Regions from separate parts of the Ligilactobacillus sp. UO.C109 genome, predicted to be linked through region 2. Evidence: predicted binding sites of a transcription regulator. Region 2 holds the regulator's gene; the other holds the start of a gene.
The links. The regulator NrdR, encoded in region 2, represses ribonucleotide reductase genes. The targets are predictions, from matches to a motif close to ACACNATATATNGTGT.
Positions count from the first base shown of each region.

Region 1 (5,934 bases), on a different contig from region 2:
AAAAGGTATTCAATTTCAAGGGTGACGCTTACTGAAATCATTTGTGAAATAAAAGATATGAAAGTTCGTTTTTTTCCTGTATACTGAAAAAGAACTGTTTTAATGAGTGTATAAAACAGAGAGGATTGGATGAATTTTGAAAAAGACAGAACTCAAGTTGGAGAGTGGACTGGTTAAGGCTTTGGAAAATGAATCATTTAACCAGTTGACAGTTGCGGAATTGGTAGCTGCCGCCGGTATTAGTCGTAGATCGTTTTATATATACTATAAAGATAAGTATGAATTTTTGTATGATGTTAGAAGTAGGATTTTAAAAGGTATTAAACAGGCGATGGAAGCCGATAGAAAAGTCATTGAACAGTTTGAAGTCCGCAGATTGCAGACAGATGAAGAAAAGTATTTATCAACACATGATGAATTTTATAAATTAGCCGTTTTTATTAATGAAAATAGTGATATGGTGCGTACTTTATTTTCAAGAAATGCAACAATAGATTTTTATCATGATTTTATAGATTTATTAAAAGAAGAAATAACTATTCGTAATTCTTTTCATAAAATAACGTATGGGACAATGATACCTACCAGATATGCAGAGGAGATATTTGCAGGTGAAATCATAAGTACGATTAGAATTTGGGTATCAAACCATAATAAAGAATCAATGGAAAGTATCGATGAATTCCTTGATATTTTAGGGAAAATCCAAATTATTTCTCCATATCATTTATTTAGACCAATAAAGGAATAGTATACTATTTGTGCAAAATTATATAGTTTAAAATAAGTTTTCATGATATAATTATTTGTGCAATTTATGGCAAAAAAATATAATAGTAGTTTGATAAAAATTGTGAAAGGGGGAAGACTTTGATGCAATACACGGGAGAAACTATTGATTCTGCCATAAGTAAAGGATTGCAAGATTTGAGTGTAGATAGAGAAAATGTAGAGATTGAAGTCATCTCTCATGGTCGCAAAGGATTCCTGGGGTTAGGAAAAAAGCCAGCAGTTATAGAATTGACTGTAAACTCAAGTGTGCAAACTGAAAGTGATACTAAACCTCAATTAGAGATTGTATCTGAGGATCAAGTAGATAGAGAATCAGAAACTTTAGATAACGAGGATAGTAAAAACATTGAAATAAATAGTGAGAAAGTAGAAGAAGAAAATCAAAATAATTTAGATGTGGTTATTCAAAATTTAGGTTACTATCTAGCTGATATAACTAAGCAGCTGGGAATAGAGGCTGTTATAGATGTTAGCCAAGGGAAAAGGGTAGTTTACTATAATTTTGATACTGAACTAGAAGGTTTATTAATAGGAAAACATGGTAGAACGTTAAATTCCTTACAACTACTAGCGCAAGATTACTTCGATAAGCATAAAAATAATAATCGAAGAATTCGTATTATGTTAAATGTAGCTGATTATCGTGAGCGAAGAGAAGAAACCTTGAACAATTTAGCTCAGAAAAAAGCACATGAAGCTATAATTTCTAGAAGTCAAATTAGTTTAGAGCCAATGCCAGCGTTTGAAAGAAAGATTATTCATTCATCCTTAGCTAAAGATGAGCATGTTAAAACTTTTTCGCGAGGTTCAGAGCCTTATCGTTATGTAATTATTGCACCAGCGAAAGCTAAATATTAATATGATAATTAAAAAGAAAGAAGTGACGGTAATATGTTAGAACATAAGCCAAATAAATTAGAAAATGAATTATGTTTTGCTGTTTACACAGCTCAAAAATTCTATAATCGTTTTTATACAGAATCATTGAAAGAATTTAAGTTAACTTACCCACAATACATTACATTATTGGTATTATGGGAAGAACAACGCCCAATGATGATCAAAGAATTAGGTGAACGTTTAGGCCTAGATACAGGTACTTTGACACCATTATTGAAACGTATGGAAAAAAATGGTTGGGTAACTCGTGAACGTACAGGTGAAGATGGACGTAAGGTATTTGTTTCCTTAACAGACTACTCAGTTAAAATGGAAGCAGAAATTAAATCACACGTACAAGATTGTTTTGAAAATATTGATATGACACAAGCAGAATATAAGAAGAATGTTGAGCTTGTTAAAGAAATTGGGGACAAGATTTACGATAATAACCGTGAATTAGAAGAACGCCAAAGAAGAAGATTACGTTCATAATTGAAGATGTTAAAAGGCTATGTAGCTTACCAATGTTAAGCTGCATAGCCTTTTAAATTACCATACGAATGAGAGCTAATGAGATAATCCCCACAATAACTGTGACCAAAAGATTTTTAGAAATAATAGCACTGATTAAGGTTGGCAAAGATGCCAGAAGATTTTCCCAGTTAATGTTAGGAAAATGTCCCAAGTGTTGAGTGAAAAGATGACTAAACCACAAGGCAGACATAATAACAATTGGAACGAAGCTCAGATATTCAATAACAATTGCTGGTAAAGAGAATTTCTTAAGTAAAATAAATGGCAGTACTTTTGAAAGCCACATTGCAAATCCACAACCAATGATTGTGAATAAGACATAATTAAAAGAAGCCATGTTTCAACACCATCCCTACTGCACACCCTAATAATGTGACAATAATAATTAAAAGATTGCTAGGTATAAAAATAAGTCCTAAATAAACAAGGATAAAGGTAGCAACTACTACTAAAAGCTGTAGACTCAATTTTAATGACTTATCAGAAATCATTTGTAGGTACAACAAACCTATAAACATAGCTACCAAAGCAAAATCGATTCCTAGATTAGTGGGATTTTCGATAAAAATTCCCACTAAAGCACCTAAAACTGAAGAGAAAAACCAGACGAAGTATGCGAACCAATTGGCTGTGTCAAACCAAGCAAAATTGAGTTTATTATTTGTATAGTTAAGTTTATTCATTGCCAAAGCAAAGCTTTCATCTGTTAACAAGGATCCAATTAGGATATTATGTAACATACTATCGTTTTTGAAGTATTTAGCAGTTACTAAACTCATTAAAATCATACGTGAATTAACGAGAAAAGCAGCTGTAATGATGGAAATAATAGGACTATGTACTAACAGCATACTTACGATAATAAATTGTGCAGATCCTCCGTAGGCAATCAAGCTCATAAGACCAGCTTGCAAAGCCGACAAACCAGCAGCTTTACTAACAATCCCAAAAGCAATTCCAATACCAATATAGCCGAATGCAGTAGGAAGAACTTCTTTAATTGCTGTTTTACGATTAAGTTCAGCATTCATAAGTAACACCTTCTTAAAAAAATATATAAAAAACTACCAGTAACATGATAATACTGGTAGTGAAAAGAGTTTAGATAACTGGGCGATTGGCTAATTTAGGCATTAATTCATTGAAATCATAGTTTGCTAAATTAGATAGTTCACCTTTGCTTGCATCAAAATAGGCTGTAAGAGCTTGAGAAATCATAAGATTTAACTCTTTTTCAGCATCAAACTGAACTATAATGACAGGAGTATTGGTACCAAACGCAAGTCCAATTTCAAAAGCTGTACCAGAATCAGCCTCATTATCACTTTCTTCTTTCTTATAATCAATAATTGCAACTACAGCATCAGCCGTGTAAATATTATTGATATCAAGAGTAAAAGTAGCTTTTTGCCATTCTAGTGATCCAAATTCAGCATGTTCATATGAATGTTCTTCAGGTACAAAAATACTAGATACAGTCTTATTAGTTTCAAGAGCTTCTTTTACTTGATTGATACGTTCGTGTTGGCCGTCACTGAAAAATGGAGCCGCAAGATAAATTTTTGCCATTACAATTCTCCTCAAATATGTATATTAATTAATGATGATACAACATATGGTACCTTAATATTATTTTAAATACAAGATACCGAAAAATAATTCTTTATTTTTTAGATCAAGATGTGTATTATTATATAGGATAGTCTGGTTTATACCAGAACTTTATTGAAATGCTGCTGCGTGTAGCATATTTTTTTGCTTACAATTACGGATATTTAGAAAAGAAAGGATGCTTCAATCATTTTGATTACATTATCGGGTATTATTGGCTCTGGCAAGTCAAGTTTAACAGAAATTTTAGCGAAAGAATTAGGGACTAAAGCATATTACGAACCAGTAAAGGATAACCCTGTATTACCAATTTTTTATAAGGGAAATGAAATTGCTGCTAAAAAGCGTGCTGAAGGGGATAAGGAAGCAACTAATCCATATGCTTACTTGCTACAAACATTTTTTTTAAATCGTCGTTTTGCGATGATAAAGAAAGCTATGCAAGATGATAACAACATTTTGGATCGTTCAATTTATGAAGATGAAATCTTTATGCGTATGAACACTGAAATGGGAAACGCAACTCAAGTAGAATATGATATCTATAAGAGTTTATTGCACAACATGATGGAAGAATTACCACTTGCTTCACATAAAAAATCACCTGACTTGATGATCACAATCAAAGTTTCATATGAAACAATGATTAAGAGAATTGAAAAACGTGGTCGTGATTATGAATTAATTGAAAAAGATCCTTCCTTGGTAGATTACTATCAAAGACTATTGAAGCATTACGATATCTGGATGAAGGAATATGATGCTTCACCACTTTTGATCATTGACGGTGATAAATACGACTTTATGGAAAGTAAGGAAGATCGTGTTCAAGTTCTAGAAACTGTAGAAAATAAATTGTTAGAGCTAGGTAATATTAGTGAAGAACAATTTGAACATTTAAGAAAGAAACATCAAGCATTTTTGAATTAAGAAAACTAGGAATCGGGCTTTAGGTCCGATTTTTTTTATATTATTAAAATCCATTAAATATTGATACATTTTTATTAAAATGTCGAATCTCTCTTTTAGTGACGACAAAAAAGTTTATAATATATATTGAAAACGTTTTTAAATAGTTTTGTGAGGTGATCTTTATGAGGAAGAAGAAAGCTATAATGATAGGTGCCGGTTTAGCAAATATGGCTGGTGCAGTTTATTTGATCCAAGAAGGAAATTGGGATGGTAAAGATATTACTTTCTATGCTTTAGATACACATGGTGCTAATGACGGATCTACTGCTTCTGAAGCTGCTGAAGAATATTGGAATAAAAATCATCCAATGGAAAATACAAAGGGATTTATTGCTCGTGGTGGACGTATGTTAAACTATCGTACATACGTTGATTTGATGGATTTATTGGACAGAATTCCTTCAGTTACAGAACCAGGCATGACGGCTGCTGAAGATACACGTGATTTTGATAGTAAACATCGTACCTATGATAAAGCTCGTTTGCTTCAAGGAGGCAAGGGAATCGTTGATGGTCACAAGCTTGGCTTAAATAATCTAGACAGAATATTACTTTCACGTTTAGTTATGATGCCTGATAATCAAGAAGAAAAGCTAGATAATGTAACAATTGCAGAATATTTTGAAGATTCACCACATATTTTCCAAACTAATTTCTGGTACATGTGGGAAACAACTTTTGCATTTAGAACACAATCATCAGCTCAAGAATTAAGACGTTATATGCATCAGATGATTTATGAATTTACTCAAATTGAACATTTAGTAGGGGTAAATCGTACACGTTACAACCAATATGAAAGTATTATGTTACCACTAATTAAGTATCTTGAAGGACAAGGATGTAATTTTGTTATGAACAGACGAGTTACAGATTTTGAATTTAAAGATACACCAATGCAAGATGAAATTACTGTAACTGGTTTAGAAATGGAAAACATCGAACAAGGCACAGTAGAACACGTAACTGTAGATGATGAAACAGTTGTCTTCTTTACTAACGGATCTATCACAGATTCTGCAACTTTAGGTGATTTCAACACGCCAGCTCCTGAAAATATGGATTATGGGGCAGCTTCATCATTATGGAAGAAAGCATGCGAAAGATTTTATAACCTGGGAAATCCTGATAAATTCTTCAATG
Region 1 covers NZ_JAPSFH010000006.1:286,723-292,656, reverse strand. Annotated here, with positions in the region: gene OZJ21_RS02870 (TetR/AcrR family transcriptional regulator) at 137-751, shown strand; gene jag (RNA-binding cell elongation regulator Jag/EloR) at 874-1,650, shown strand; gene OZJ21_RS02860 (MarR family winged helix-turn-helix transcriptional regulator) at 1,684-2,166, shown strand; gene OZJ21_RS02855 (AzlD domain-containing protein) at 2,219-2,545, opposite strand; gene OZJ21_RS02850 (AzlC family ABC transporter permease) at 2,532-3,239, opposite strand; gene OZJ21_RS02845 (nucleoside 2-deoxyribosyltransferase) at 3,310-3,777, opposite strand; gene OZJ21_RS02840 (deoxynucleoside kinase) at 4,012-4,749, shown strand; gene OZJ21_RS02835 (oleate hydratase) at 4,914-5,934, shown strand, end outside.
Region 1: OZJ21_RS02840 (deoxynucleoside kinase) is a predicted target of NrdR. The motif match lies at 3,815-3,830, and genes of this name have one in related genera.

Region 2 (5,934 bases):
AAGGGTTCTAACTCACCTCTCGTATTCTGCGTTAAGTAGAATTCTTCTAAATCATCTAAAGCAATATTTGAACTAAAGAAAGTTGGTAATTCTTCTTGCATACGATATTGTAAAATCACACCTAGAACATCATCTCTAAACCAACTACTTAATTGATCAGCACCTATATCATCTATCATTAATACAGGAGCTTTTTTCAAAGCATCAACTTTTTCCATAGTGGTATTTTTACCAATAGAATTTTTTATTTCTACAGCAAAAGATGGCATGTGAACTAAAGTTACTTTTATCCCCTTTTCTGCTAATTTATTAGCAATCGCTCCCAGTAAATATGTTTTTCCTACTCCAAACGATCCAGATAAATATAGTCCTTTATGAAAGATATTAGGCGTTTCAGTATAGTTCGCAACAAATTCTATAGCTTTTTTTAAAGCTATCATTCTTCCATCATCATCTCTATAATAATTTTCTAGTGTTGCTTTACGAATACTTTTAGGAAGATTGACAATATTAATTCTATTATTTATTTCTCTTAGTCGTCTCTCTTCTATCAATTTTTTAGTAGGTACATAGGTTACTTCAATGTGATGATCACTAATAGTTAATTGTGGCGAATACCCTGGGGCAAAAACTTCTTTTCCTTCTGCTATTTTTTGCTTCAAGTCAACAAATTCATATAACTTACTTGCACCCTTTAATATTTCTTGATGGCTTAGTCTATCTTTGTTTTCACGTAAAAACAATTGCACATCATCATCTTTTAAACTTTTTTCAATTATTTCTTTATACTTTTTTTCCCACTTATTTTCTACTAGCCTTTTACTAAGTTCCTTTCCCATATCTTCCACATAGCTCACCTACTTTCCATTTATTTTTTTCAATAGCTCGTCAATTTCTTTATTTTCTTTCTTTCCAACGTCTGTTAGCTTATTCTTTCCCTTTTCTTTAGCCCACTCAGGTAATTTTTCTTTAACAATTACATTGCTTTTACGGCCTTTTGAATCTTTTTTTGTCGTTTTGCGTTGTAGTGATTTTTCTCGAGTGAAACTTTTAACGTAAGTCATCGCTTCTTGAGCGTTTCTTATTTTTTTCTTTGTCCAATCAGCAGCAATTCTTTCAAATGTTCCTTTTAAGATGGTAGAACTATCTTGAACAACTAACAAATAATGAATTAAAACATTAATAACTTCATTTGGTAACATCTGCTTTTCTACCAATGTTTTTACAGCATACCTTTCATTAGCAGTGACAAAACTTCCTAACTCATTTTTTAGGATCTCTAAAAATTCTAATGGAACATAGGCTTTAAAAGCATTAACTAAAGGATCAATATTCTTATCTTTTTCGTCATCTTTAGCTTTAGCCGTTTCTACTATCTTGTTTTCCTTAAAGTTTCTTCGAATTCCGCTATCAAAATTTTTTTGAGCTAATTTTTTAAATTCATTATAATCAATCTTATTATTTGTTACATTAATTGCTTTTTCTAAAAGTTTTACTAATTGAAATTCATCTATACCATAAACTAATTTAACACTTTTAATAATATCTAAGTGTTCCATAACATCATCTGAACTTATATATGAGTTCTTTATGAAATCACTAAAAACTGTCATGTCTAATGACACCTTTTGACGATTAATAAGAGATTCATCATTTGAAATCTTACTATTATTTAATTGAGCTTGTAAAACAATATTATCTTTATTTAAATTAAATACATCAAAAAATTGCTTTGTAACTTCTTTTTTATCATGATAATTATTATCAAATTTATTCCATAAAGATAATTTTTTAAATTTTTCATTTCCAACCATTTCTAATAACGCCGTGCTTAATAAATCATCTGTAAAAAATTTCACTTCGTTTAATGGTTTTTGAAGTTCATAGATATGATACTTACCTAATTTATCTTCACCTTCAAATGTTTTTATAAGCCCCGTAGCCTCAAGTTTCAAACGTGCATCATATAACTCAGGAATACTTATCCCTAAGCCATCTATAATATTCTTATTCAGTTTTCTCTCACTTAATATTAATTTAGGGTCAATTTCAAAACGTAAATATGAATATAATGCTACCGCTACAATACCTATTATTGGCTGATACAGCACTTGAACAATTTCAATATCATGATTATCTATATAGGTAGATGCAGATACCAAATATCCATCTTTTGGTGATAGTTTATTCAATGCGCTATCCATAAACTCATCCTAATCTTTCGAATTATTTTCTTCACGATCCATTAATTCCCTTAATTCATCAGCAAAGGCATGCATATCTTTAAATTCCCTATAAACACTCGCATATCTAATATAGGCAACTTCATCAACATCAGCCAATATTTTCATTACATATTCTCCAATTAATTGGCTTGAGACTTCGGTTCCTCCAACAGAGCGTAGTTTATTTTCAACTTTATCAACTATTTCTGTAATTTCATCTATTCCTACAGGACGTTTTTCAGCAGCTCTTACAATTCCCCTTAGTAATTTTTCTCTTTGAAATTCTTCCCTTGTTCCGTTCTTCTTAATAACTAATAAAGGAGTTACTTCGACTCTCTCAAATGTTGTGAATCGATATCCACACTGCTCACATTCTCGGCGTCTTCTAATGGCATGTCCATTATCCGCTGGTCTACTATCTACAACTCTAGAACCGTTTTTATGACAATTTGGGCATTTCATAGTTGTAGCTCACCTCATTTCTCTAACATTAAATTATTTCTCTCTAGCCATTCTATCACTTGATTATGAGTATCTTCAATACTTCTTGAATTATCAATGACAATATCAGCTTTGGAATTTCTTTCTGCACTATCTAATTGAGCAGATATTCTTTTCAACGCTTTATCCCTAGTTAGTCCATCTCTTTGTATCAATCTTTCTATTTGTAATTCTTTGGGAATGTATATGACCATTGTAAAATCACACATCTTATCATATCCACCTTCAAATAACAAAGGAATATCTAAGATTAATACATCTGCACCTTGCTTTTTATAATATTCAATTTGATTAATTATTTCTGTGCGTATTTTTTTACTCAATATTTTATTAAGTAACTCTCTTTTGTCCTTGTTTTCAAAAACTATTTCACCTAATTTTTTTCTATTTAAACTTCCATCAGATTGTAAAATATCATTTCCAAAAAAATGACTAATTTCTTTTAAACCTTCTGTATGTGGCTCCACAACTTTACGAGAAACTTTATCAGCGTCAATAATTGGATATCCCATCTCTTTTAAATATGTGCTAACAGTTGTCTTTCCTGAAGCTATTCCGCCAGTTAATCCTAAAATTTTCATAATTTTACCACCTGACACTTAGGACAAAAATGTGTTCCTCTCTGACCTACAACAATTCTTTGAATTGGTGTTCCGCATCTCTCACAAGGATCCCCTGTTCTTTGATAAGCATGTAAGCTAAACTGAAATCCTCCAGAATGTCTAAATGCATCTGTATATGATCTAATTGTAGTTCCTCCGGCTTCGGTAGCTAACGCTAGTTCTTTAATAATATTATCTCGTAAAACTTCAATTTCCTCTTTAGTTAATTTATTTGCCGGTGTTTCAGGATGAATTTTACTCATCCACAACACTTCATCTGCATAAATATTTCCCAAACCTGCCACTATCGTTTGATCTAATAAAGCATTTTTTATAGCTTTTTTTCTCCTTTTCAAATTTTTAGAAAAATCTTCAACTATAAAGGTTTCCTCTTTAGGTTCTGGTCCTAATTTAGCTAAACCAGCTGTTTGCATTTCCATTCCCGTTTTAACCAATTGCATCCTGCCAAACTTTCTAACATCGTTATATCTAAGTGATGTCCCATCTGTAAAATCAAATACTACGTGGGTATGTTTTTCAACTTCTTTTGTACTTGGTTCAACGAAATATTTCCCTTCCATTCTCAAATGGGAAATCATTGTCAAATCACTACTAAATCTAAATAATAGATATTTCCCACGTCTATCAATTTTTTTAATAGTTTTATTTGTTAGTTTTTCTATGAATTCTGTCTCTTCATTAATTATAGTTTTAGAATACAACACTCTAATATCTTTTATTTTTTTATTTAAGACTAGTTTCTCTAGTCCTCTACGTACTGTTTCAACTTCTGGTAATTCAGGCATTATCTCACCTTCCTACTTCGTATCAAACCAAGTTTGTCCATGCTTACTTTCAACTTTTAACGGTACATCCAGCTTAACTGCTGAATCCATAACTTTTGGAACCATATCCTCTAATAATGGAATTTCTTCTGTTGGTGCTTCAAAGATTAATTCGTCATGTACTTGAAGTAGCATTTTTGCTTGCAAATTCTTTTCTTTTAACATTTCTTGCATATTAATCATCGCAACCTTAATAATATCAGCTGCACTACCCTGAATTGGTGAATTCATAGCTGTTCTTTCAGCAAAAGAGCGTAAATTAAAATTACGACTCTTTATATCAGGTAGATATCGTCTTCTGTTAAAAATAGTTTCTACATATCCATTTTCTTTAGCAAATTCAACAATTTTTTCCATATAATCTTTTACGCCAGAAAATGTATCTAAATAAGTATCTATAAATTGTTTAGCCTGTTTTCTTGATATCCCTATATTTTGTGATAAACCATAATCGCTAATACCATATACAATTCCAAAATTAACAGCTTTAGCTTGTCTTCTCATATTAGGAGTTACTTCATCTGGACTATCTACATTAAAAATTCTCATCGCTGTACTTGCGTGAATATCCATGCCTTCCTTAAAAGCCTCTTGCATATTTTTGTCTTTTGAAATATGTGCCAATACACGTAATTCAATCTGTGAATAATCAGAAGAAAATATTTCCCATCCTGGATGACTTGGAACAAAAGCTTGACGTATTTTTCTACCTTCTTCTAAACGAACAGGAATGTTTTGTAGATTTGGATCAACTGAAGATAGTCTTCCTGTTGAAGTTAAGGTTTGAGTATATCTTGTATGAGCCTTTCCGTCTGTCTTAGAAACCACTTTTAACAATCCCTCAATATATGTAGATTGTATTTTAGCTAATTGACGATATTGTAAGATATTATCAACAATTGGGGACATACCTCTAAGTTGCTCTAATACACCTACTGCTGTTGAATATCCTGTTTTTGTCTTTTTAATAACTGGTAACTTTAATTTTTCAAACAATATAACACCTAATTGTTTTGGTGAATTTAAGTTAAATTCTTCTCCAGCTTCATTATATATTTCCTGCTCTAGTTCACTTAATCGTTCTTTCAATTCACTTTGCATAGTTTCTAGTCTATTACTATCCACTTTTACGCCCGCAATTTCCATATTTGCTAATACAATCGACAATGGACGTTCTATTTTTGTATATAGATCTAGTTGTTGATTTTCTTCTAACTCATTAAATAATTTTTCTTTTAAATTATTTATCGCTTTTACTTTTCTCACTAAATGTTCAAATAAAACTTCTTTATCTTCTGGCACAGCATGTTTAGCACCTTTACCATATATTTGCTCATCAGATTCTACATCATAATATTCGTGCTGTTGTGCCAACAAACCTAGATCATTACTATTTTCACTATTATCTAGCAAGTATGATACAAGTAACAAATCAAAATTAATTTTCGATAAAGTAACACCTAATCTATTTAAGCCAACATATTGTCTTTTGCCATCAAATAAATCTACTTCAACTTCATCTGATTCCAACAAATTCTTGATTTGTTTTTTCTTTAGTAAATCTATATCATCCGACACTAAATATTTATCACCTATTTTAATAGAGAAACCAATAATTTCAGCTGTATGATAATTTTCTCCATCTATTTCTAAATTAAATACTATTTCATCATTATCACTAACATTTATATCATCTAAATTTTCTTCTGTTAATTCAGTAAATTCTATATTACTTTTAGATTCAAAAATATCTAATTGTTC
Region 2 covers NZ_JAPSFH010000027.1:690,701-696,634, forward strand. Annotated here, with positions in the region: gene dnaI (primosomal protein DnaI) at 1-848, opposite strand, end outside; gene OZJ21_RS07800 (DnaD domain protein) at 858-2,204, opposite strand; gene nrdR (transcriptional regulator NrdR) at 2,214-2,687, opposite strand; gene coaE (dephospho-CoA kinase) at 2,702-3,307, opposite strand; gene mutM (DNA-formamidopyrimidine glycosylase) at 3,304-4,134, opposite strand; gene polA (DNA polymerase I) at 4,147-5,934, opposite strand, start outside.